4 regions of the Alteromonas sp. 4NH20-0056 genome follow, and region 2 is predicted to be linked to each of the others. Evidence: predicted binding sites of a transcription regulator. Region 2 holds the regulator's gene; each other region holds the start of a gene.
What was found. The regulator LexA, encoded in region 2, represses DNA repair genes until DNA is damaged. The targets are predictions, from matches to a motif close to TACTGTATNNNNATACAGTA.
Positions count from the first base shown of each region.

Region 1: imuA (translesion DNA synthesis-associated protein ImuA) is a predicted target of LexA. The motif match lies at 2,439-2,458, and genes of this name have one in related genera.
Region 3: recA (recombinase RecA) is a predicted target of LexA. The motif match lies at 2,108-2,127, and genes of this name have one in related genera.
Region 4: AC27EZ_RS00360 (putative DNA modification/repair radical SAM protein) is a predicted target of LexA. The motif match lies at 2,821-2,840, and genes of this name have one in related genera.

Region 1 covers NZ_BAAJLS010000003.1:4,285-9,411, reverse strand. Annotated here, with positions in the region: gene AC27EZ_RS06185 (DUF1820 family protein) at 1-34, shown strand, start outside; gene AC27EZ_RS06180 (DUF885 domain-containing protein) at 76-1,830, shown strand; gene AC27EZ_RS06175 (hypothetical protein) at 1,827-2,348, shown strand; gene imuA (translesion DNA synthesis-associated protein ImuA) at 2,469-3,149, shown strand; gene AC27EZ_RS06165 (Y-family DNA polymerase) at 3,152-4,552, shown strand; gene AC27EZ_RS06160 (error-prone DNA polymerase) at 4,552-5,127, shown strand, end outside.
Region 2 covers NZ_BAAJLS010000004.1:124,421-129,547, reverse strand. Annotated here, with positions in the region: gene ctaD (cytochrome c oxidase subunit I) at 1-419, opposite strand, end outside; gene coxB (cytochrome c oxidase subunit II) at 429-1,541, opposite strand; gene lexA (transcriptional repressor LexA) at 2,166-2,792, opposite strand; gene AC27EZ_RS09180 (hypothetical protein) at 3,101-3,799, shown strand; gene AC27EZ_RS09175 (TonB-dependent receptor) at 3,953-5,127, opposite strand, start outside.
Region 3 covers NZ_BAAJLS010000001.1:441,255-446,381, reverse strand. Annotated here, with positions in the region: gene mutS (DNA mismatch repair protein MutS) at 1-1,324, opposite strand, end outside; gene AC27EZ_RS02055 (CinA family protein) at 1,503-2,045, shown strand; gene recA (recombinase RecA) at 2,210-3,253, shown strand; gene AC27EZ_RS02045 (ATP-binding cassette domain-containing protein) at 3,476-4,282, shown strand; gene AC27EZ_RS02040 (ABC transporter permease subunit) at 4,266-5,127, shown strand, end outside.
Region 4 covers NZ_BAAJLS010000001.1:70,412-75,538, reverse strand. Annotated here, with positions in the region: gene AC27EZ_RS00380 (putative bifunctional diguanylate cyclase/phosphodiesterase) at 1-360, shown strand, start outside; gene AC27EZ_RS00375 (putative porin) at 398-1,297, opposite strand; gene AC27EZ_RS00370 (rhomboid family intramembrane serine protease) at 1,434-2,141, shown strand; gene AC27EZ_RS00365 (acyl-CoA thioesterase) at 2,128-2,589, shown strand; gene AC27EZ_RS00360 (putative DNA modification/repair radical SAM protein) at 2,954-4,195, shown strand; gene AC27EZ_RS00355 (TIGR03915 family putative DNA repair protein) at 4,212-5,003, shown strand; gene AC27EZ_RS00350 (aspartyl protease family protein) at 5,017-5,127, opposite strand, start outside.

The sequences.
Region 1 (5,127 bases), on a different contig from region 2:
GTTTCCAAGTCCCATATATACACCAAAAGAGTAACCAGCCGGGCGATACCGGTATACAGGTTGCCGGAGGCCCTTATGTTTCGCTACGCATTACTCGTGATTTTAGCCGCCAGTAGTTTCATGCTGTCAGCACAACAAAATAAAGATACTACCTTCTATTCACTGCTTGATGATATCTGGCAGTATGAATTATCTATTTCTCCGCTGCTTGCTTCTCGACACGGTGTTGAAGCGCAAAATAGCAAGCTTCCTGATATCTCTTTGAAAGCGTTAGGTGAACAGCACGCTAAGTGGGTGGACTATCGCACGGCGCTTAACGCCTACTCAGATAAAAATTTATCTCAAGATGCGTACATTGCGCTATTAATGCAAAAGTACCGTATCGATAATTACATTGATGATTACCGTTTTCGTTCGTATCTGGTTCCTATTAATTCCGAATATGGATTTCATAGTGCAATGGGCGGCCTACCTAATGTCGCGTCTTTTAAAACCCAAAAGGATTATGACGATTACTTAGCGCGACTAGATGCACTACTCCCTTACTTCATGCAACAAATTGATTATATGAGAGCAGGTATTGCTGAAGGTTATACCCAGCCTCGTGTGGTTCTTGAAGGGTTTGAAGATTCTATCTCGACTTATCTGGTTGAGAGCGCAGAGGAAAGCGGCTTTTTTGCCCCCTTTACTTCATTTCCTGAATTCATCGATGAAACACAACAACAGGCATTGAAACAGCGCGCTATTGAAACCATTACTACTCGTGTGTTACCTGCTTATCAGGCGTTTTATGACTTTATGGTAGAAACGTATATTCCAAGCTCTCGAGAGGACATTGCCGCGAAAAGTTGGCCCGACGGTGAGCAATATTATGCCAATAGAGCAAAACACTACACCACAACAGACATGAGCCCAGAAGCAATCCACGCTTTAGGTCTTAAAGAAGTAAAACGTATTCGTGCTGAAATGCAGGCTGTTGTGGATAAGGTGAACTTTGACGGCTCAATTAATGATTTCATTGCTTTCTTACGAGAAGATCCTCAGTTTTATGCTGAAAGTGCAGAAGCGCTTTTAAAAGAAGCGTCGTTTATTGCTAAGAAGATGGACGCTAAGCTTCCACAGTTGTTTGAATACTTACCGCGCACTCCTTATGGTGTTGCTCCCGTACCCGATAGCATTGCCCCTAAATATACGACTGGCCGATATATTCACCCTAGCAGAGATGACCAACCAGGTTATTATTGGGTTAATACCTACGCCTTAGATAAACGTCCTTTATATGCCTTACCCGCACTAACATTGCACGAGGCCGTGCCAGGTCACCACCTGCAAATATCGCTTGCGGCTGAGTTAGAAGATTTACCTATGGTGCGTCGCAACACGTATATTTCAGCCTTTGGTGAAGGCTGGGGACTATATTCTGAATTCTTAGGTATAGAAGTAGGTATTTATGAAGACCCTTATGATGACTTCGGGCGTCTTAGCTATGAAATGTGGCGAGCGTGCCGTCTGGTTGTAGATACAGGCATGCACATGATGGGCTGGAGCAGACAACAAGCCGTTGACTTTATGATGGAAAATACCGCGCTTTCTGAGCACAACGTCAATACTGAAATAGACCGTTATATTTCATGGCCAGCGCAAGCACTCTCTTACAAGATTGGTGAAATAAAAATAAAAGCCCTTCGAAAAAAAGCAGAGCAGGCATTAGGGGCTAATTTTGACGTTCGTAAATTTCATCGCGCTGTGTTAGAAAACGGTTCTGTTCCTCTATTTATCCTAGAGCAGCATATCAATTCATTTATAGAAGAAGAAAAGGCAAAAATATGATTCTTGTCGCGTTTGGTATCATAGGGCTACTTACCCTGTTTTTGATTTACTTTGTCTTACGCATTCAAAACTTACAAAGAGAGTTAGCGTTAACTCGCCATTCGGTAAAACAGAGTAACAGCAAGGTGAATTATGCTTACCACAACCTTGTATTAGTTACCGATGCGCTGGAGAAGGCTTATACATCTCGTATTGAAAGTGCATTTAAGAGTAAGCTTATCGAGCAAAATCAGTACAATGCATTGCTTCCGTTAATGCGTAACTTCTCTACTGTCGTCATGCTGTGTAACGAGAAAGGGGCAACACTAGAGGAAGCATTGAAAAAAGCATTGGCGTCTGAGAGCACCTCGTTTGAAGATGTCATTGAAGTTGTCAAAGCATTACCAAGTAATGTCAGAATGGCATGGTCTAAAAATACTGCCGACGGCTTTATTAACTTTTGCCAGTTGGTTACGAATACAGTAAACGGTAATAATCCTAAAGCAACGCCAGCACCGTCTCACCCGGCTCAAGCCTAACTAAAGATCTTCATATATATCAAATAACTAGCGATGTGTGTGCTGCCAAGCAGCGCACATTGCTTGAAAAGGTATTGCGCTTCACTATAATACTGTACATACATACAGTATTTTGGTGCTATGAAAACGTCTCTTACCGCTTTATATGACAACCCCAATATCTGGCGTGCTAGCCAGCGTACCTCCTGTGAGCAAAAATATGCATTAGGTCATCAGCCCTTAGATAATGCATTGAATGGCGGTATCGCCCCCTCTGGCGTGGTTCGTATATCGTCTCATACCGGTATTGGTGAACTGTCGTTGTTCAAGGCCGTATTGACTGAACCTCAAAAACATAAGCTTCGGGTATTCATCAATTGTCCCGCCATTATCCAAGCACCATGGTTAAATGCATTTGGTATAGATTTAAAGCAAACGTTAGCGATTAATGCGCAATCTGATGACGACGCTTTGTGGGCAGCAGAACAATGCTTGAAAAGCACTGCGTGCCATTGCGTTGTATTGTGGAACAACAAGTTAACTGCAAAAACGGCTCGCCGTTTACAGGTGGCTTCCACACATAACGATGCGCTGTGTTTAATTTTCTGTGATAACCCGCGTGACACATCACTGCCTATCAGTTTAGACCTCTCACTGCATCGACATGAGAAGAATGTCACTGTTGATGTACTTAAACAACGCCATGGCTGGCCCGTAAAAGGCATAAGTATTTCACTACCATGGACGCCCGATAATACCGCTATTCAATCTGCTATGTGCAAAAGCACATCGCAGCAACAGGCCTTTAACTCGGTTATTTAACCATGATTTGGGCGTACTTTTACTGTTATCAATTAACGCTGGATGCACACGCGCAATGTTGTGATGCGCAAGAATATGCTGAGCCTATCATCACATACAGTGATAAAGACAATTGCGTTATACAGTTAAATCAGGCAGCAACAAATGCCGGTATTGAAAGCGGCCATGGGCTTGCTCAAACAGCTGCATTATGTCCGCATGTAAACATACTAACGTTTGATGCAGATGCAGAAAAACGTACGCTTACCGCGTTAGCCCATCGGCTCTATCCGTTAGCCTCAGACATTATGCTCGATAGCATCAGCGGTATGGCGATAAGGCTAGACAACTTGCTACAGTATTATGGTAGCTACGATATTTTGTGGAATGTATTAACGCAAGAGTTCAATCATGAGGGTATTCACTATCATTACGCTACCGCGTGGGGTATAGAAGCTGCAAAGCTACTTGCGCATCAAGCTATAAATAAATGCGGCTATACGCAGCAAGACATTACTCGCTTGTTATCGACCTGCCTACTTAAGCATAGTGAATTAGATAATAAAACGCTGTCTACCTTATCTAAAGTAGGCATTCACAATGTCGGGCAGTTATTACGTTTGCCTGTTCACGAACTAGGCCGTCGATTTTCCAACACGGTAATTCAATATTTAACCGCATTACGCGGTGAAACTTTTCCACAAGTAACGCTATTTAGACCCTCAGAACATTTTGAGTCGTTTATTCTATTACCTTACGAAGTGGAAAATACCGCACACCTCATGCGCTACGTTACACAATGTATTACCGCACTAGAGCATTATCTTCGAGCAAGAAACTTACTTACCAGCCTATTAACCTTTACGATATCCTATCGAGAAGGCCAGCCCCTTGTGTTTTCGGTGAGCGCAGCAACACCGCAATCATCACTATCAAGCTGGCTGTCATTGGTAAGTTTAAAGATAGAGACCATCACGCTCTTAGCGCCGGCGATTTCTATTGCATTACACTGTGAACAATTTGAGCTGATTGAGGAAGGAACAACAGACTTCTTCTCAAACCGATTTACCACAATTGCGCAGAAGCAACTTATTGGTCGGCTAAAGGCAAAGTTAGGCGACACTAGTACCTACACGCCTGCGCTTGGTGACAGTCATATGTTCGAACAACAAACCTGTACTAATGTCGTCACTGAAAAAGCCGTTCAATATACTGCCGTTAGCCCTACCTTCTTACTAGAGACCCCTACACCACTCACCACATCAACAAAAATATGTTTCGGTCCAGTAAGACTAGAAAGCGGTTGGTGGGAACAACTCAATTACAAACGCGACTACTTTATTGCCCAAACAAACGCTGGCGTGCGCTTATTGGTATTTAAAGATCAAGATCAGTCTTGGTGGGTACAAGGGGTATATAGCTAGTGTATAGCGAGCTTTTTTGTCAAAGCCATTTTAGCTTCCTTTGTGGTGCCTCGTCTCCTGCAGAACTGGTTACTACCGCGTCGTTTTTAGGGTACGACGCTATTGCAATTACTGATGAATGCTCTGTCGCCGGTGTGGTAAAAGCGTATGACGAAATAATCCATCAACGCTTACCGATAAAACTGATAGTGGGAAGCTACTTTACTTTTAATGATGAATTGTCATTTGTTTTGCTGTGCCCTGATAAAAAAGCCTACACCGAACTATGCCGAATTATCACTAACGCAAGACGACGTTCTGAAAAAGGGGAATATCAACTGGCAGAGTGGGACTTAAAAACTATTAAATCCTGTGAGCTTATTTGGCTACCGTCGGGTAACGAAACGCAAGATGACTATTGGGCTAGCTGGTTTATAAAACACCCTGCGATTAACGTTTATATTGGTGGACAACGCTTACTTGATGGGTGCGATCATACCCGCTTTGAAACCTATATGCGGTTGAGTGACACCTACCACTTTCCTATTATCGCTTGCACGGGTGCACTTATGCACCATAGCGATAGGCTAAGTTTG
Region 2 (5,127 bases):
GAACTTAAGAGAATGAGGAAAGCACCTGGCAAAATCCAAAAACTCCAGTTATTCATGCGTGGAAGTGCCATATCTGGTGCGCCAATCATCATCGGAATAAGCCAGTTGGCTAACCCTGTAAATGCTGGCATAACCGCACCAAAAACCATAATAAGGCCGTGAACGGTTGTCATTTGGTTAAAGAAGTTAGGCTCTACAATTTGAAGACCTGGCTGAAAGAGCTCAGCCCTTATCACCATGGCCATCGCCCCGCCAACTAAAAACATGATGAAGGCAAACCACAAATAAAGGGTGCCTATGTCTTTGTGGTTAGTAGTAAATAACCATCGGGTTATCCCTTTTGGGATATGATCATGATGTTCATGGTCATCACTGTGCGCCGCTGTGCCCGGCGTAACGATTTCTGTCGCTTTGCTCATAACGCGCTCCTAATTACCGGTTGCGACGGCATTAACGTCTTTTGCTTGAACCATATCGCCAGTGTTATTACCCCAGGCGTTGCGCTCATACGTCACCACTGCTGCAATTTCTTTTAAACTTAACATTTTGCCAAAGGCCTGCATGGCAGTACCACCTTTACCGTGCAATACAATATCAATATGCGCAGGTTGGTCTTCTAAGGCCATTTTGCTGCCTTTTAGGGCTGGGAATACACCAGGTAAACCTTCACCATTTGGCATATGACATGCGGCGCATGTTGCGTTGTATACGCGCTCGCCTTCGGTCATCAGCTCGTCCATACTCATATTCATTGACAGAAGACGCTGCTCTTCTTCCTTCGCTTGGCGTGCAATAGATTCTTGCTCACCAATCCACGCTTCAAACTCAGCAGGTTCTTTCGCTATCACTACAATCGGCATATAACCATGGTCTTTGCCACATAACTCTGCACATTGCCCTCGATATACACCGGGTTCGTTCACGTTTGCCCATGCTTCGTTGATAAAGCCTGGGTTAGCGTCTTTCTTAACGGCAAAATCAGGCACCCACCAAGAATGGATAACGTCGTCAGAGGTAATTAAGAATCGTACTTTTTGGCCCGTGGGGATCACTAACGGACGGTCGACTTCTAGAAGATAGTTTTCGGTCTTTTCGAACTTATTAGCAATTTGTTCGCGCTGGGTGGCAAGCAATGAATAAAACTCAACGTCTTTATCCATGTATTTATAATGCCACTTCCATTGAGACCCTGTGACCAACACAGTCATATCAGCCTCTGAAGTATCTTCCATTGCAATAAGCGTATTGGCAGCAGGGACCGCCATAAAGATAAGAATGAGGAATGGGACAACCGTCCAAGCAATTTCTACTTTTACGTTTTCATGGAAATTCGCTGGCTTCGCACCGCGCGACTTTCTATGTAAGTACATAGACGCAAACATAACGCCAAATACGACAACGGCTATGCCCACACAGATGAAGAACATAAGCATGTGTAAATCGTACACCTGCCCACTTATATCTGTGGCACCCCGTCGAAGGTTTAAAGATGACGCTTCACCTGCGGCTGCTTCGGCATGAAGCAAAGGTGAGCATAGCAATAATGGTAAAGTAGATAGCCATTTTGCCGCGCGTATCGTTGGTTGTTTCACTCAGCACCTCCGTAATGGTAGAACCAACAACACCCAACTTTTGCGTGTTATTTCTACCAATGTGGTTTCCTAATGCCTGACCCACAACATCAATTTGTAAAACAAATTTAGAGTCATTGTTATTATTTTGTTAATCACTGACTAAGAATTGCGCAATAAAACCCGCCCGTCTAGTCTTTTCTGCAAAAAGATCATCGAGCCGCTTATTTTTTAATCAGATTTAATGTTTAGGTAGAGAAGGAGAAATAAGAAATCGGTGGCAAGTATCATCACGACTGGCTCATTTTACATGGTGATGTAGTGACGCCACATGCGGTTTTGAAATGGCAGTAATGTAGATTATTCAAGGTGTTTCGCACTACAAAGGTGCAAGAAATCACTGCGAAGCAGCTAAAACATGAGTAATTACAACAATAAAAATATGTTTCGCGGGGCACGGAAAATCTATTACGTAGGCTAGGTTACTAGCAGGGCATAACTGCGCCTTTAAAGCAGAAAACGGCTGCTATTTAGCCCGCTTTACATGCAAAAAAGCGACCTTAAGGTCGCTTTTCTATAGTAAGTGGTAAAAGCCTACATCCAGTCTGCGTTACGAATAACACCAACCGCAATCCCCTCTATTGCAAAAGGTTCTGTGGCAAGGTCAACCTTAATAGGTGAAAACTCATCGTTTTCGGCGTGTAACAATACTTCTCTTCCACGCTTTTCAAGGCGCTTAACGGTGACATCTTCATCAATCCGGGCTACTACAACCTGGCCGTTATGCACGTCAGTGGTGCGATGCACAGCAAGCAAATCGCCATCTAAAATACCAATGTCTTTCATACTCATACCATTAACACGCAATAGAAAATCGGCCTGTGGCTTAAACAGCGCGGGATCTACTTTATAATGTGATTCGACATGTTCTTGCGCAAGAATAGGTTCACCGGCGGCAACACGCCCAATAAGCGGTAGGCCCTCATCTTCTGGCGTTTCATCTTCAAGCGGCTGCGTTAACTTAATACCTCGAGAAGTACCCGGTAAGATTTCGATGACCCCTTTTTTAGCCAGCGCTTTAAGATGCTCTTCTGCGGCATTAGCCGAGCGAAACCCCAATTCGCGAGCAATTTCTGCACGTGTGGGTGGCATGCCTGTCGCTAGCATTGTTGCTTTAATCAGTTCGAAAACTTCGGTTTGTCTGGCAGTAAGTGGGCGCATAAAAGGCCTGTTTGTCTATACAGTTAACTGTAAGTATATACACCTAACAATAAATGACAAGAGGCGCGATAGAAGAATAAGACTGAATTTGTAGGTTTCAGTTTAATACGAAAAAATTCCAACAATATTTAATTCGACTAAAACTGACAGTTATTACTAAACGAAAGAAATGAGTGATATAAATGCTTAAGTGCAGAGATTAAAAAATTTAAACACGATTACTGAGATTTTTTGCAAGAACTTATCTATATGTATGATGAGAATGAGCAAAACTTTCATATGCTCTTAAAAACACTAGAGACATTTTAATGAAAAACAAATCAGCAATATTGTTGGGTTCAGCTATATTTAGCGTCTTATTTAACACACCGATGGTGCAAGCTGGTGATATCGGCTTCACCTACATCGAGGGAGGAGTCACCGGTGGCTTTGTCAACGATGTGGAAACATCTGGAGCGGTTACGGGAAATGGTCCTCTAAACTTAGAAAGCGATGCTGATGGTGGCGTGTCCATTGGTGGTGCATGGCAGTTTAGTAATCAAATGCACCTGTTTGGTGAGTATGCATCTTTAGGCCAAGAGCTTGAAGTAAGCAACGACATCAACACTGCTGCTGGTGAGTACGACGTTGTACGCTGGCGAATCGGCGTTGGTTATCAATACCCTGTCTCGGAAATGTTGGCATACTACGGTCGGCTAAGCCTTGATCAACTAGAGTTCAAGGATGCGCGTGCATCAGATTTCAACCTGGATGTCGATGCTGACGATAGCGGCCTTGGTGCTGAGTTAGGCGTTATTTGGGCTGCTACTTCGTCTTTACATCTGCAGGGTCATGCTCGTTACACTGCGGTCGGTGGTATCGCATCTAGCGGTTCAGATCCCTTCGAATCCGACATACTGATAGGTGTGAACGGCCGTTGGTATTTCAGTCCCGATATAGCGCTAGTCGCCGGGTATGAGTACGGAAAAATCACGACGTTGAATCTGGGCGTGCGTTTTTCGTTCTGAGTACATCCGATGCGCAGTTTAATGTCGCGCTGGATTTGTGGAGGCCAGTTTAGTTTTGAACTGGAACACGCGGATTTTGCACAATCCATTAAAAAGGCGGCTTATTAGCCGCCTTTTTTAAAATGAAGCATAGCTTCGCATGTTCATCACAGACTAGAACTGATATTGCACGCTTACACGGGCGTTTAACGGCTCGCCTGTTGAGATGTTGTTATCGTTGTGCGCCGAAGGAAAATAGTCCTCATCAAACAGGTTTTCTACGTTCAGCTGAATACGCAGGTCATCGCTGTAAGTGTAGTAAACCGCAGCGTCTACACGAGTAAAATCGGGTAATTCAGTCGTGTTGCTAAGTGTTGCATACTGTTCAGACTGATGAATCACGCCCAAAGCCACTTCCCATGCATCGTTAATCGTATATTGATTCCATACTGTTAACATGTGCTCAGGCAACTGTGCCAGATCGCGATTGGCCACTGCGCCATCTACTACGCGACCCATTTCTTCACCGTCTAAATTACTGTAACCAGCATTGATTGACCACGCTTCAGTCAGCATACCCACAACTTGGATTTCAAAACCCGTTGTTTCTGTACCGGTAAGAATTGAGGCTTCTGGGTTATTTGGGTCTTGCGCAGTGCCGTTTTCACGTTCTACTTCAAAGGCAGCTGCGGTTACACTCAAGCTGTCATTCACGTTCCACTTAACGCCTACTTCTTTGTTTTCAAACTCTTCAGCATCAAGCGCTTGACTAGATAATGTTAGGCTCAAGAACTGGTCGCCAGAACGTGGCAAAAATGACTTACTGTAGCTAGCATAAAACGACACCGACTCAGACGGCTTATAAATTAAACCTGCTCTTGGTGACACTTGAGAGTCAGAACTTGAAAGAAAACCATCGTTGTTATCTTCAATACCGTTGGCGATTTCAATCGCATCTACTACGTCAATATCAAAGTTGTCGTAGCGAAGGCCGGCGACCACAATCCAGTTGTCGTTCAATTTGATTTCATCTTGAACGAAGGCAGATGCAAAGGTAACGTCTGATGCACGATCGCGAACCGGGTCTGTCAAAGTAAACGCAGGGATTACCAATGGATCAGAAAACGCGAATGTCATTTGATCGTCTTGCGTGTCAGCAAAAAAGGTATCTTGACGCGCATTGTCAGTATCTTGATTACCGTACTCAAAACCCGTCAGTAACGTATGTTCGATATTGCCAGTGGTGAACTGTCCCACTAAATTAAGCTGCAACAACGCATTTTGGCGGGCAGTAGTATCTCTATAACCATCTAAAGTAACCGTCGTCGCCGTTGCATCGAAGCCAACCG
Region 3 (5,127 bases), on a different contig from region 2:
TTTGCTCCATTGCATCAAGATAGTCAGTTGCCCCTTGTGATAACTTGCGCAATTCATCAAGTTCATCGTTATATCCTTCAGCAATTACGCCACCGTCGCGAATAATGACAGGTGGATTGTCAATAATGGCCTTATTGAGCAAAGCTTGTAAGGTTGGATACGTGCCTATCGTTTTTGCCACACGCTGAACTTGTTCAGAGTCATAACGAATAAGGGCGTCTTGTAAATCAGGCAATGTGTTAAACGCATTTTTTAAGCGAGCAAAGTCACGCGGTCGGGCAGAGCGCAGTGCGAGACGAGCCATAATTCGCTCGATATCACCGATATGTTTGAGCGCTGAACGGATATCATCAGGCGCGTCGTTAATAAAACCGTCCACCGCGTCTAAACGGCTATCGAGTTCATGTTGGTCGGTTATAGGGGAATGAATAACACGTTGAAGCATACGGCTACCCATTGCCGTGGTCGTCGTATCCATTACGCTAAATAGCGTGTTTTCTTGGCTTCCTGAAAGGTTGTGCGTCAGTTCCAAGTTGCGTCTTGTTGCTGCATCTAACTGCACGCGGCTGTCTTGTTGTTCGGTCTGAATACGACGAATATGTGGAAGGGCAGTGCGTTGCGTGTCTTTGACATACTGCAGCACGCACCCTGCTGCGCCTAAGCCTTTAGTGATACCAGTGATTCCGAAACCATCGAGGGTTGTTGTCTCAAATTGAGCGTTTAATTGCTCTATTGCAGTATCGGTATCAAATTCCCATTCAGGGCGACGGCGAAGACCTTTTCTATTCTCAATTAATTCGAGATTTTCAAACCCTTCTGGGTGAAGAATTTCTGCTGGGTTTATTCGTTGAAGCTCTGCCAACAAACTTTCATCGCTGTCGCATTCAGCGACAACAAATCGCCCGCTTGCAACATCTAACGTGGCGAGTCCATAATGCATACTGTGGCCACATACCGCGGCTAAAATGTTGTCTCTGCGCTCTTCAAGTAACGCCTCGTCGGTCACGGTTCCAGGGGTGATAATGCGCTTAACTTGACGCTCAACGGGCCCCTTACTGGTTGCAGGGTCGCCCACTTGCTCACAAATCGCCACTGACTCGCCCATTCTTACGAGACGAGACAAGTACCCCTCAACAGCGTGATACGGAACCCCCGCCATTGGAATGGGGTCGCCGCCGGATTTCCCTCTAGCAGTGAGAGAAATATCAAGAAGCTCCGCGGCTTTTTTGGCGTCATCAAAGAACAGTTCATAGAAATCGCCCATACGGTAAAACAATAAAATAGAAGGGTGCTGCGCCTTTATACTTAAATACTGACGCATCATGGGTGTGTGTGATTCCAAAAGAGCCTCTTGCAGTTATGTTAGCTGTCGTAATGCAGCACATATGGTAACAAATATCATCACGAGGTATAACTTTATCGTCGCGAGAATGGCAGATGAATATTCAGTACCATTTATCTGTCATGATACACTGTCAACAACATGCTTTTTATTGGGCTTGATTACGATGAACTTTGAAGAAACCCCCACTGAAAATAGTGAAGATAACTGCGTAACTCTTAGCGATGAGCTGCGCGATCATGTTGTGGCCTTGGGTGCAGCGTTAAGGAAAAAAGGCTGGAGTGTATCTTGTGCAGAGTCGTGCACTGGCGGAGGTATAGCCTTTGCTTTTACGAGTGTTTCTGGTAGTTCCGATTGGTTTAAGCAATCGTGGGTAACCTATTCAAACGACGCTAAGCATACCAGCTTGAACGTAAAAGAAGCGACATTGATGACACACGGTGCGGTGTCACAGGAAACCGTGGCAGAAATGGCAACTGGCGCGCAGGATAAAAGCCAGGCAAACCTTGTGGTGACGGTGAGTGGCATTGCTGGGCCAGGCGGGGGAAGTAGCGACAAACCCGTCGGTACAGTGTGGTTTGGGTTTATCTGTGGTGAAAGAAAACGTGAAATAAAGCAATTGTTTGCCGGTGGGCGTGACGCCGTTCGAGCTCAGGCAGTAACGTTCGCAATATCTGAATTATTGACAATGATAAACGACTAGGCGCGTGCCCGACGCCATCAAGTGAATGACAATCTTCAAATAAAATTCAAAACACAGCTTGAAACTGTATGCTTGTACAGTATAGAATGCAGGCATAAATTGATAAGGTTTAACCCATTAAACATATCAAATGTATTTAACCGCCAATCCTAGAGGATAATGACGTGGACGATAATAGATCAAAAGCGCTTACTGCTGCAGTCGGACAAATAGAAAAACAGTTCGGCAAAGGCGCAATTATGCGTTTAGGCGACAACCAAGCAATGGATATTGAATCAATATCTACCGGTTCACTGACTATCGATATCGCACTAGGAATAGGTGGGTTGCCATGTGGTCGAGTAGTTGAAATTTACGGTCCTGAGTCATCAGGTAAAACAACGCTTACGCTGCAAGTTATTGCTGAAGCGCAGAAAAAAGGCAAAACCTGCGCGTTTGTCGATGCAGAGCATGCACTCGACCCTGTTTATGCGGGTAAACTTGGCGTTAACATCGATGATTTATTGGTATCTCAGCCAGATACAGGTGAACAAGCGCTAGAGATTTGCGACATGCTAGTGCGCTCTGGTGCGGTTGACGTAGTTATTGTCGATTCAGTAGCAGCATTGACGCCGAAAGCGGAAATTGAAGGAGATATGGGTGACTCTCATGTTGGCCTTCAGGCACGCTTAATGTCACAGGCACTGCGTAAGCTAACGGGTAATATCAAACGCTCAAATACATTATGTATTTTCATCAACCAAATCCGTATGAAGATTGGTGTGATGTTTGGTAACCCAGAAACCACTACTGGTGGTAACGCACTTAAATTCTACTCTTCAGTTCGTCTTGATATTCGCCGTATTGGTGCAGTAAAAGAAGGTGACGAAGTGGTTGGAAATGAAACGCGCGTTAAAGTTGTGAAAAACAAAGTGGCGCCTCCGTTTAGACAAGCTGAATTCATGATCCGTTATGGTGAAGGTATCAGTAAAGAAGCGGAGTTGATTGACTTAGGCGTTAAGCAAAAGTTAGTTGATAAAGCCGGTGCTTGGTATAGCTACAAAGGCGATCGCATAGGTCAGGGTAAAGCGAACGTAATGAAATATTTGAAAGAGCACCCTGAGATAGCGAATGAAATAGAACTGAAAATTCGTGAAGAGCTGCTTCTTCCTAAAACGGTTAAAGCAGAAGACGCTGCGCAAGTTGAAGATGATTTAAAGCCTGAATAACGGCTGACGATTTGGAAAAACCCACCTATATGGTGGGTTTTTTTATGGGCGCAACATATTTTCTAACACTTTAACTATGCACAATACTTGTACAAGGTAAAAAAAGCAGGAATGCTGTAATAAATAATAAGAACAACAGACTAAGTACGTGTAAGTATAAAAACGACGTGCATGCAAAGTTTGTCACATCACCGTTAGGGTAAATAAAACAGGGAACAAAAGATGATTGAAATATCAGGCCTAGCGAAGCGCTTTGAGGTGGAAAACCCCAAAAAGTTGAGCGAACAAGAAAAGAAAGACCCGCGTTTGAAAGGACGCTATTTTCAGTCGGTAAGAGATGTCTCTTTTACCTGTGGGAAAGGACAAGTACTGGGGTTGTTAGGGCCTAACGGCGCGGGTAAAACAACGACATTACGTATGCTATCGACGGCACTTAAGCCGGATAGTGGAAAAGTGCTTATTGATGGTGACGATGTACTGGCGAACCCAATCATCGCGCGAAAAAAGATTGGTTTCCTTTCTAGTTCTACCGGCCTATACGGCCGCCTCACCGGGCGTGAGAATATTGCTTATTTCGGCGAATTACACGGCTTGGATAGAAAAACTATCGATGCCAGAATTGAAGAAATGGCAGATCTTCTTGATATGGAAAGTTTCTTAGAGCGACGTGCGGAAAATTTTTCTTCTGGAATGAAGCAAAAAACGTCCATCGCGCGAGCGGTTATTCACGAGCCTTCTCTTGTGGTACTTGATGAACCTACTACTGGTTTAGACATCATGGCTACAAGCACCGTAATGGAATTTATTCAACGGCTTAAAAGTAAAGGGACACCCGTAATATTCTCAACACATCATTTAGATGAAGTACAAACATTGTGCGATAAGGTCACGGTAATTAACCAAGGACAAACTGTGTTTAATGACTCTTTAGAGGCATTTAGCGCATTGTCGGGTGGTCAAATGCACAAGAGTTTTTTACAAACCTTAGCACTAGACACGAAGGAGATGAATAATGTGGTTAATCTTTAAGAAGGAATTTAAAGAGCTATTACGTGATAGAAAAACCATTATCTTCATGATTGGTCTTCCGTTACTGCTCTTCCCGCTTATTTTTGGTGTGGCGATGTTCTTTATGAGTTCTGCTGCAGAAAAAGCGGAAAGTGAAGTGCTTAAGTATGCCATTGTGGGTGAGGCGTATGCACCTGACATTGCAACCTCGTTGTCGCAGGCAACCGATAAATTTGAGACGATATCAATTGCCAGCGATGCAGATTATGCAACACTGATTAAAAACGAGACGGTTGATTTCGTCTTAGTTATCCCAGAGAGCTTCAACAGTGATGTGTTGAATTCGGGGCAACACAAGCTTCAATTGTTTTTAAATGATGCAGGGCTTAATAAAGTGCTTGGCAGAGTGTCGGAAATTGTTGATGTTTACACCGATGAATTCCAGCAAACAGCATTTAACACCCTTGGGTTAAATGAAACCCAGCAAACTGCATTGTTAACACCTATCTTGATAGAGAAGCAGAATGTTGCTGACGATAGGGAAGTCTGGGGCGAGCGTATTGGCGGTATTATTCCGTACTTCATTTTTATACTTTGTTTGCAAGGTGCAATGGCACCTGCAGCAGACTTAGGGGCAGGCGAAAAGGAACGAGGCACCCTTGAAACCTTGCTTATTTCGCCGATGGATCGGTACAAATTAGTGCTTGGCAAGTTTCTAACCATTTGCTGTGCCGGCATTATTACCGCGTTAATCACCGTGTCGTCCATGGCCGGCTGGGGGATAGTGCTCTCACAAGGAATGGCTATCGAATTTGTTGCTGAGGTAATGGCAATGATAGGCATCATCGACTTTGTATTGATCTTCC
Region 4 (5,127 bases), on a different contig from region 2:
TTTAAACGTCTCAGCAATATGGGGTGTGCAATTTCTTTGGACGACTTTGGTACTGGATATTCATCATTAAGTTATTTAACGCAAATCAGTATCGATACCTTAAAAATTGACAAGCAATTTGTAAGCGATTTGGCCAATTCAGAAAGAAGTCGATTAGTAACAGGGGCTATCATCGACTTGGCAAAGCGCCTTTCACTGACGGTTTGTGCGGAGGGTATAGAAAACGAGTTGCAATGGAATTATATGGTTGAGCATGGTTGCGATTATGTTCAGGGCTTTATGTTCAGTAAACCAGTGCCATTAGAAACGCTAATTGAATCTCCGCTGCAATACCCTGATTTTATTGCCACAGATGAGTAATGCTTAACGGGCACTACTATGCCCGTTGAACGCTTACTTAATATTGATATACATAGTTTACTTGCCACACGTCACTTTCAAATGAGAACTGACCAAATCCCGAGTCGACATTTCTTTGTTCACTGCTAGAGTAACTGACCTGTAGCGACGAGCGTGTATTAATGAAATGCTTAGCAAAAATGCTATATGAATCAGTATCTCCCATTACATTAATACCCGCACCAATACTAGTAAACTGGTTGAAGTAATAAGCGCCGCCAAGATTAAGCGTATCATCTGAGAAAACGTCATCGTCAAAAACACTGAGGTTCGCATTAAGAACAACATATCGTCCACCAGACAGCGAACCAAAATACTTTGTTCGAAGTTGCTGCACATTCAAATCTTCATCTGTGTTATACGAGAAGCCAACATAGTCTTTACCATCAAGTTGCATTACATAATCGGCCGTAAATTTGAAAAAAGATTCATCAGAATCAGTTAAACCACTTATCCCATCACCACTTGTATTGGAAATAGATAACTTAATGTCTTTTGTGAGAAAATAGCCTAATCCTACCGTCAGAATCTCAGTATCGCTATCTGACGTGTATACAGCATCACCAAAGACTACCCAATCATTCGCTATGTATTCCCCACCTATCAAATACTGGCGGTTCCCACCATCGCCAAGTAAGCCTGCACTGACAGAGCTTTGCTGAATAATATAATCAAATTCATTTAGCGGGCCTAAAGATGGTCGAGGATCAAAGAAATATGTTCCACTTACATTCCATATATTGTTGGTGTCTGATGTTGTTTGTCCATCTTGGGTGAGCGAACTCTCATATGATAATAGGCTTGCGCTGATAAAGGTTTGGTATTCTTCTGCGCACGCCTGTTGAGTGAAAAATAAAGTGGCTGCGGTGGCTGAAAAACGAAAAAAACGAGTAAGCATTTTAGTCCTTTAAAAAATTGAATGTTGCGATGATTAATTGTTTTTTTGTAATGCCATTAAGCCTATAAGAAGTTTGCTGAACGGAGTCTGAATGAGCATGCATTGTTATTTTATAAATTGCCCATAAATTTAACAGATGAATACGACGTCACTCAAAAACAGTATGTTAATCACCGCGTTCGCCGTGGGTTTTATTTGGTGCTTTAAAGCTTTCGAACTCAATTTCAACGTCGACCTAAGTTGGCTCGGGGTTTATCCTTTAGCCCTGCATGGTTTGGTTGGGATCATAACGGCGCCCCTTATCCACGGCTCGTTAGAGCACATTTTCAACAACACGCTGCCCATGTTAGTACTTGGCTCATTTCTCATCTACGGTTATCCGAAAACACGTTGGCGTGTGTTAACCACAGTGTGGTTACTATCTGGTATTGGTGTATGGCTGTTTGGGCGCGAAAGCTATCATATTGGCGCTAGCGGTTTAACCCATGGTGTATTTTTTTATTTATTTGTAGTGAGTATCTTCCGCAGAGACAAACGCTCAGTCGTGCTTATGATGGTTGCTTTTTTCATGTATGGTGGAATGACGATGAGCATATTTCCCCGCCAAGAAGGGATATCGTTTGAATACCATTTATTCGGTGCTTTGGCTGGTGTACTTTGTGCTTGTTTATGGCATTCGCTCGATCCAAAACCGGCGGTTAAGGTCTATTCTTGGGAACTAGAACCTAAATCGGAAGACCCTGTTATCGGCGATCAGTGGCGCCTTAAAGGGCAATCTGAAGGTGGTGAGGAGAATATACAAACAGTGCATAAAGAAAAGGAAAGCATGAATGACCAACGTTAAACCTAATGCATTCGAATTGCTGCTACGAGTCCGATATGCCGAATGCGACCCTCAAAATGTTGTATTTAACGCAAGGTACGCTGACTACGCAGATTTAGCGGCAACTGAGTTTATGCGAGCGTTAATAGGGGGGTATCAAGCATTAACAAACAAAGGCTTAGATAATCAGGTCGTTAATCTTAATATATCATGGCAAAGCTCAGCTAAATTCGACGACATATTGTGCGTATCGGTGCATGTGAGCAAGGTTGGCAATACGTCTTTTACGATGCAAATCGACATGCTGAATTGGCAAACTAAACAAGCTGTCGCATCGGTTGAAATTGTTTATGTGATGGTCGATTCGCTTACGTTCGAAAAGAAACCCGTACCTAATGAATTTAAAGCAACGTTATTGCACGGAGCTCCAGGAAAAACGATGAACCTAGCAGGTGTTGAGCTTTCATAGGGAAAATAAGAAAGGTTCTAGCGGCCTACGCTAGCCTATCTGACTGATAATCCTCGTCGCCCTTATCTATCCCTTCATATCCAACTCAGTAACTGACTCCTCTATATCGGTTTTGGATTTTCTACATAGCTTTCAATACGTTTAACATTCCTTTTTTTGTATTCGTAGAGAGGTAGGGAATCGGATTGTTGGCCGTCTAGCAAAGAGTACAAACTTTCTAATATCAATTTGTACTGTATATTTATACATGATATAACGGTAGCGAATCCCAAGTCCATACAGTCTATACATTCTGGCCCTTTTAGGCCTTTCGCTCAAAATTGACAGGTGTTAGGTATTTGCTTAGAGAAAGTAGTAATTTGCTATGCACGATAAACTGATACAAAAACTCGAAATTCTTTCAGATGCAGCCAAGTATGACGCTTCTTGTGCAAGCGGTTCTGCGGGTAAAAGAAAGGCGGGCAAGACCGACAAAACGGGTATAGGTTCGCTTACCGGTGGTTCGGGAATATGTCACAGTTTCACACCTGATGGTAGATGTGTTTCTTTACTAAAAATTTTGATGACTAATTACTGTATCTACGATTGTCACTACTGCATAAACAGAGTGTCTAGCAGTGTTCGACGGGCACGATTTAGTGTTAAAGAAACCGTAGACCTAACGCTTAATTTTTATAAGCGCAACTACATCGAAGGGCTATTTCTTAGTTCAGGCATTGTTGGCTCACCGGACCTAACGATGGAAAGTATGGTACGTATTGCCAAGTCTTTACGCCTTGACCATGGGTTTAAAGGGTATATTCACCTTAAAACTATTCCTAACGCATCTCCCGAGTTACAAGAGGAAGCTGGTTTGTACGCCGATAGGTTAAGTATCAATGTAGAGATGCCGACGCAACCATCTTTAAATAAGTATGCACCGGAAAAAGATCTGGGGGCTATTCATGGGTCAATGAACACGCTCAAAGACAAAATTGCTGAGCACAAGACGGATAAAACCTATTCGGGTAAACGCCTGCCACGCTTTGCGCCTGGTGGACAGTCTACACAGATGATCATCGGCGCCGATGACTCTAATGATAAAGTTATTTTGGGGACAAGCGTAAAACTTTATAGCCAACAAAAACTTCGCCGGGTTTATTACTCGGCGTTTTCGCCAATACCTGATGCGTCTGAAGTGTTGCCGTTAAAGCCTGCGCCGTTAATTCGCGAGCACCGCCTCTATCAAGCTGACTGGCTGTTGCGTTTTTATGGGTTTACCCTTGATGAGATTGTGTACGATGACATGCTTGATATGGATTACGACCCTAAGCTTGCGTGGGCACTACGCAATCGCCATATCTTTCCGATTGATTTAAATAAAGCCGACAAATTGATGTTGTTACGGGTACCGGGGCTCGGAGCACGAACGGTGCAAAAAATTCTGGCTATTAGACGGCATACAAAGCTTAATTGGATAGATCTTACTAAAATGCGCTTACCACTTAAAAAGTTAAAACCCTTTATTAGTGTAGGCGACTATGCCCCCGATATTCACTTACTTGATAGTAATAATTTCGAACTTCAGTTCAAACAGCCGAAGCAGTTTGAGCTATTTAGCGCTTAAATGAAGTAGCTGTGACATGGAAACCATTACAATTAACTCAGTGCCTGGTTTTGACGAATGGCGCATGGCTGCAAGAGGGTGTTTAGCCCACGCTATTCCTCCTGAGAATATTATTTGGCAAAGTGCCCAATCAGTTCAAGACGACTTATTTGGTCACAGTCAACAACCCATAGCGGCCACAAACCCGCAGACACAGTATGCTATTCCCAAAGCGGTACTCATGCTTTTCAAATATGCGTTGTGTCATAGCGATGCTCATCGTTTCGCATTGTGTTATCGGGTGCTATGGCGGGTGATGTTTGAAAACAAACATTTAATTCGGTTAAAAACTGACGACGATATAATGCAGCTTATGACGCTAGCCAAAGCAGTAAAGCGTGATGCCTACAAGATGAGTGCGTTTTTAAGGTTTAGAGAGGTTAAGCTTGATGATAATGAGCATTTTATCGCTTGGTATGAACCTGAACATTTTAGTCTAGAGTTAAAACTCGACTTTTTTCAAACCCGCTTCAAAAATATGCGATGGTCTATACTCACGCCGTATCGTGCGGCTCATTGGGATATGGAAACACTTACGTTAGAAGATAATCCTGATTCTAGTGTGGTTCCTGATGACGATCACATCGAAAAATATTGGCTTACTTATTACGCTAATATTTTTAACCCCGCCCGTATCAAAAAAGACGCTATGCTAAGTTCAATGCCCAAGAAGTACTGGAAAAATATGCCTGAAACGTCACTAATTGACGAAATGATAAAACAGTCAGACGCCAGAGCGCGCAAAATGATCACAGATGGGAGAAAATAAACTCCCATCTAGTTTATCCCTCTTCGGGCAAGCCGATATGGACTTGACCTTTAGCGTAGTCCATAGTTAATACGAAGTGCTTAAGTATGTCGTAGCCTAAAATGCCTTGCTGCTTTTGAGACTT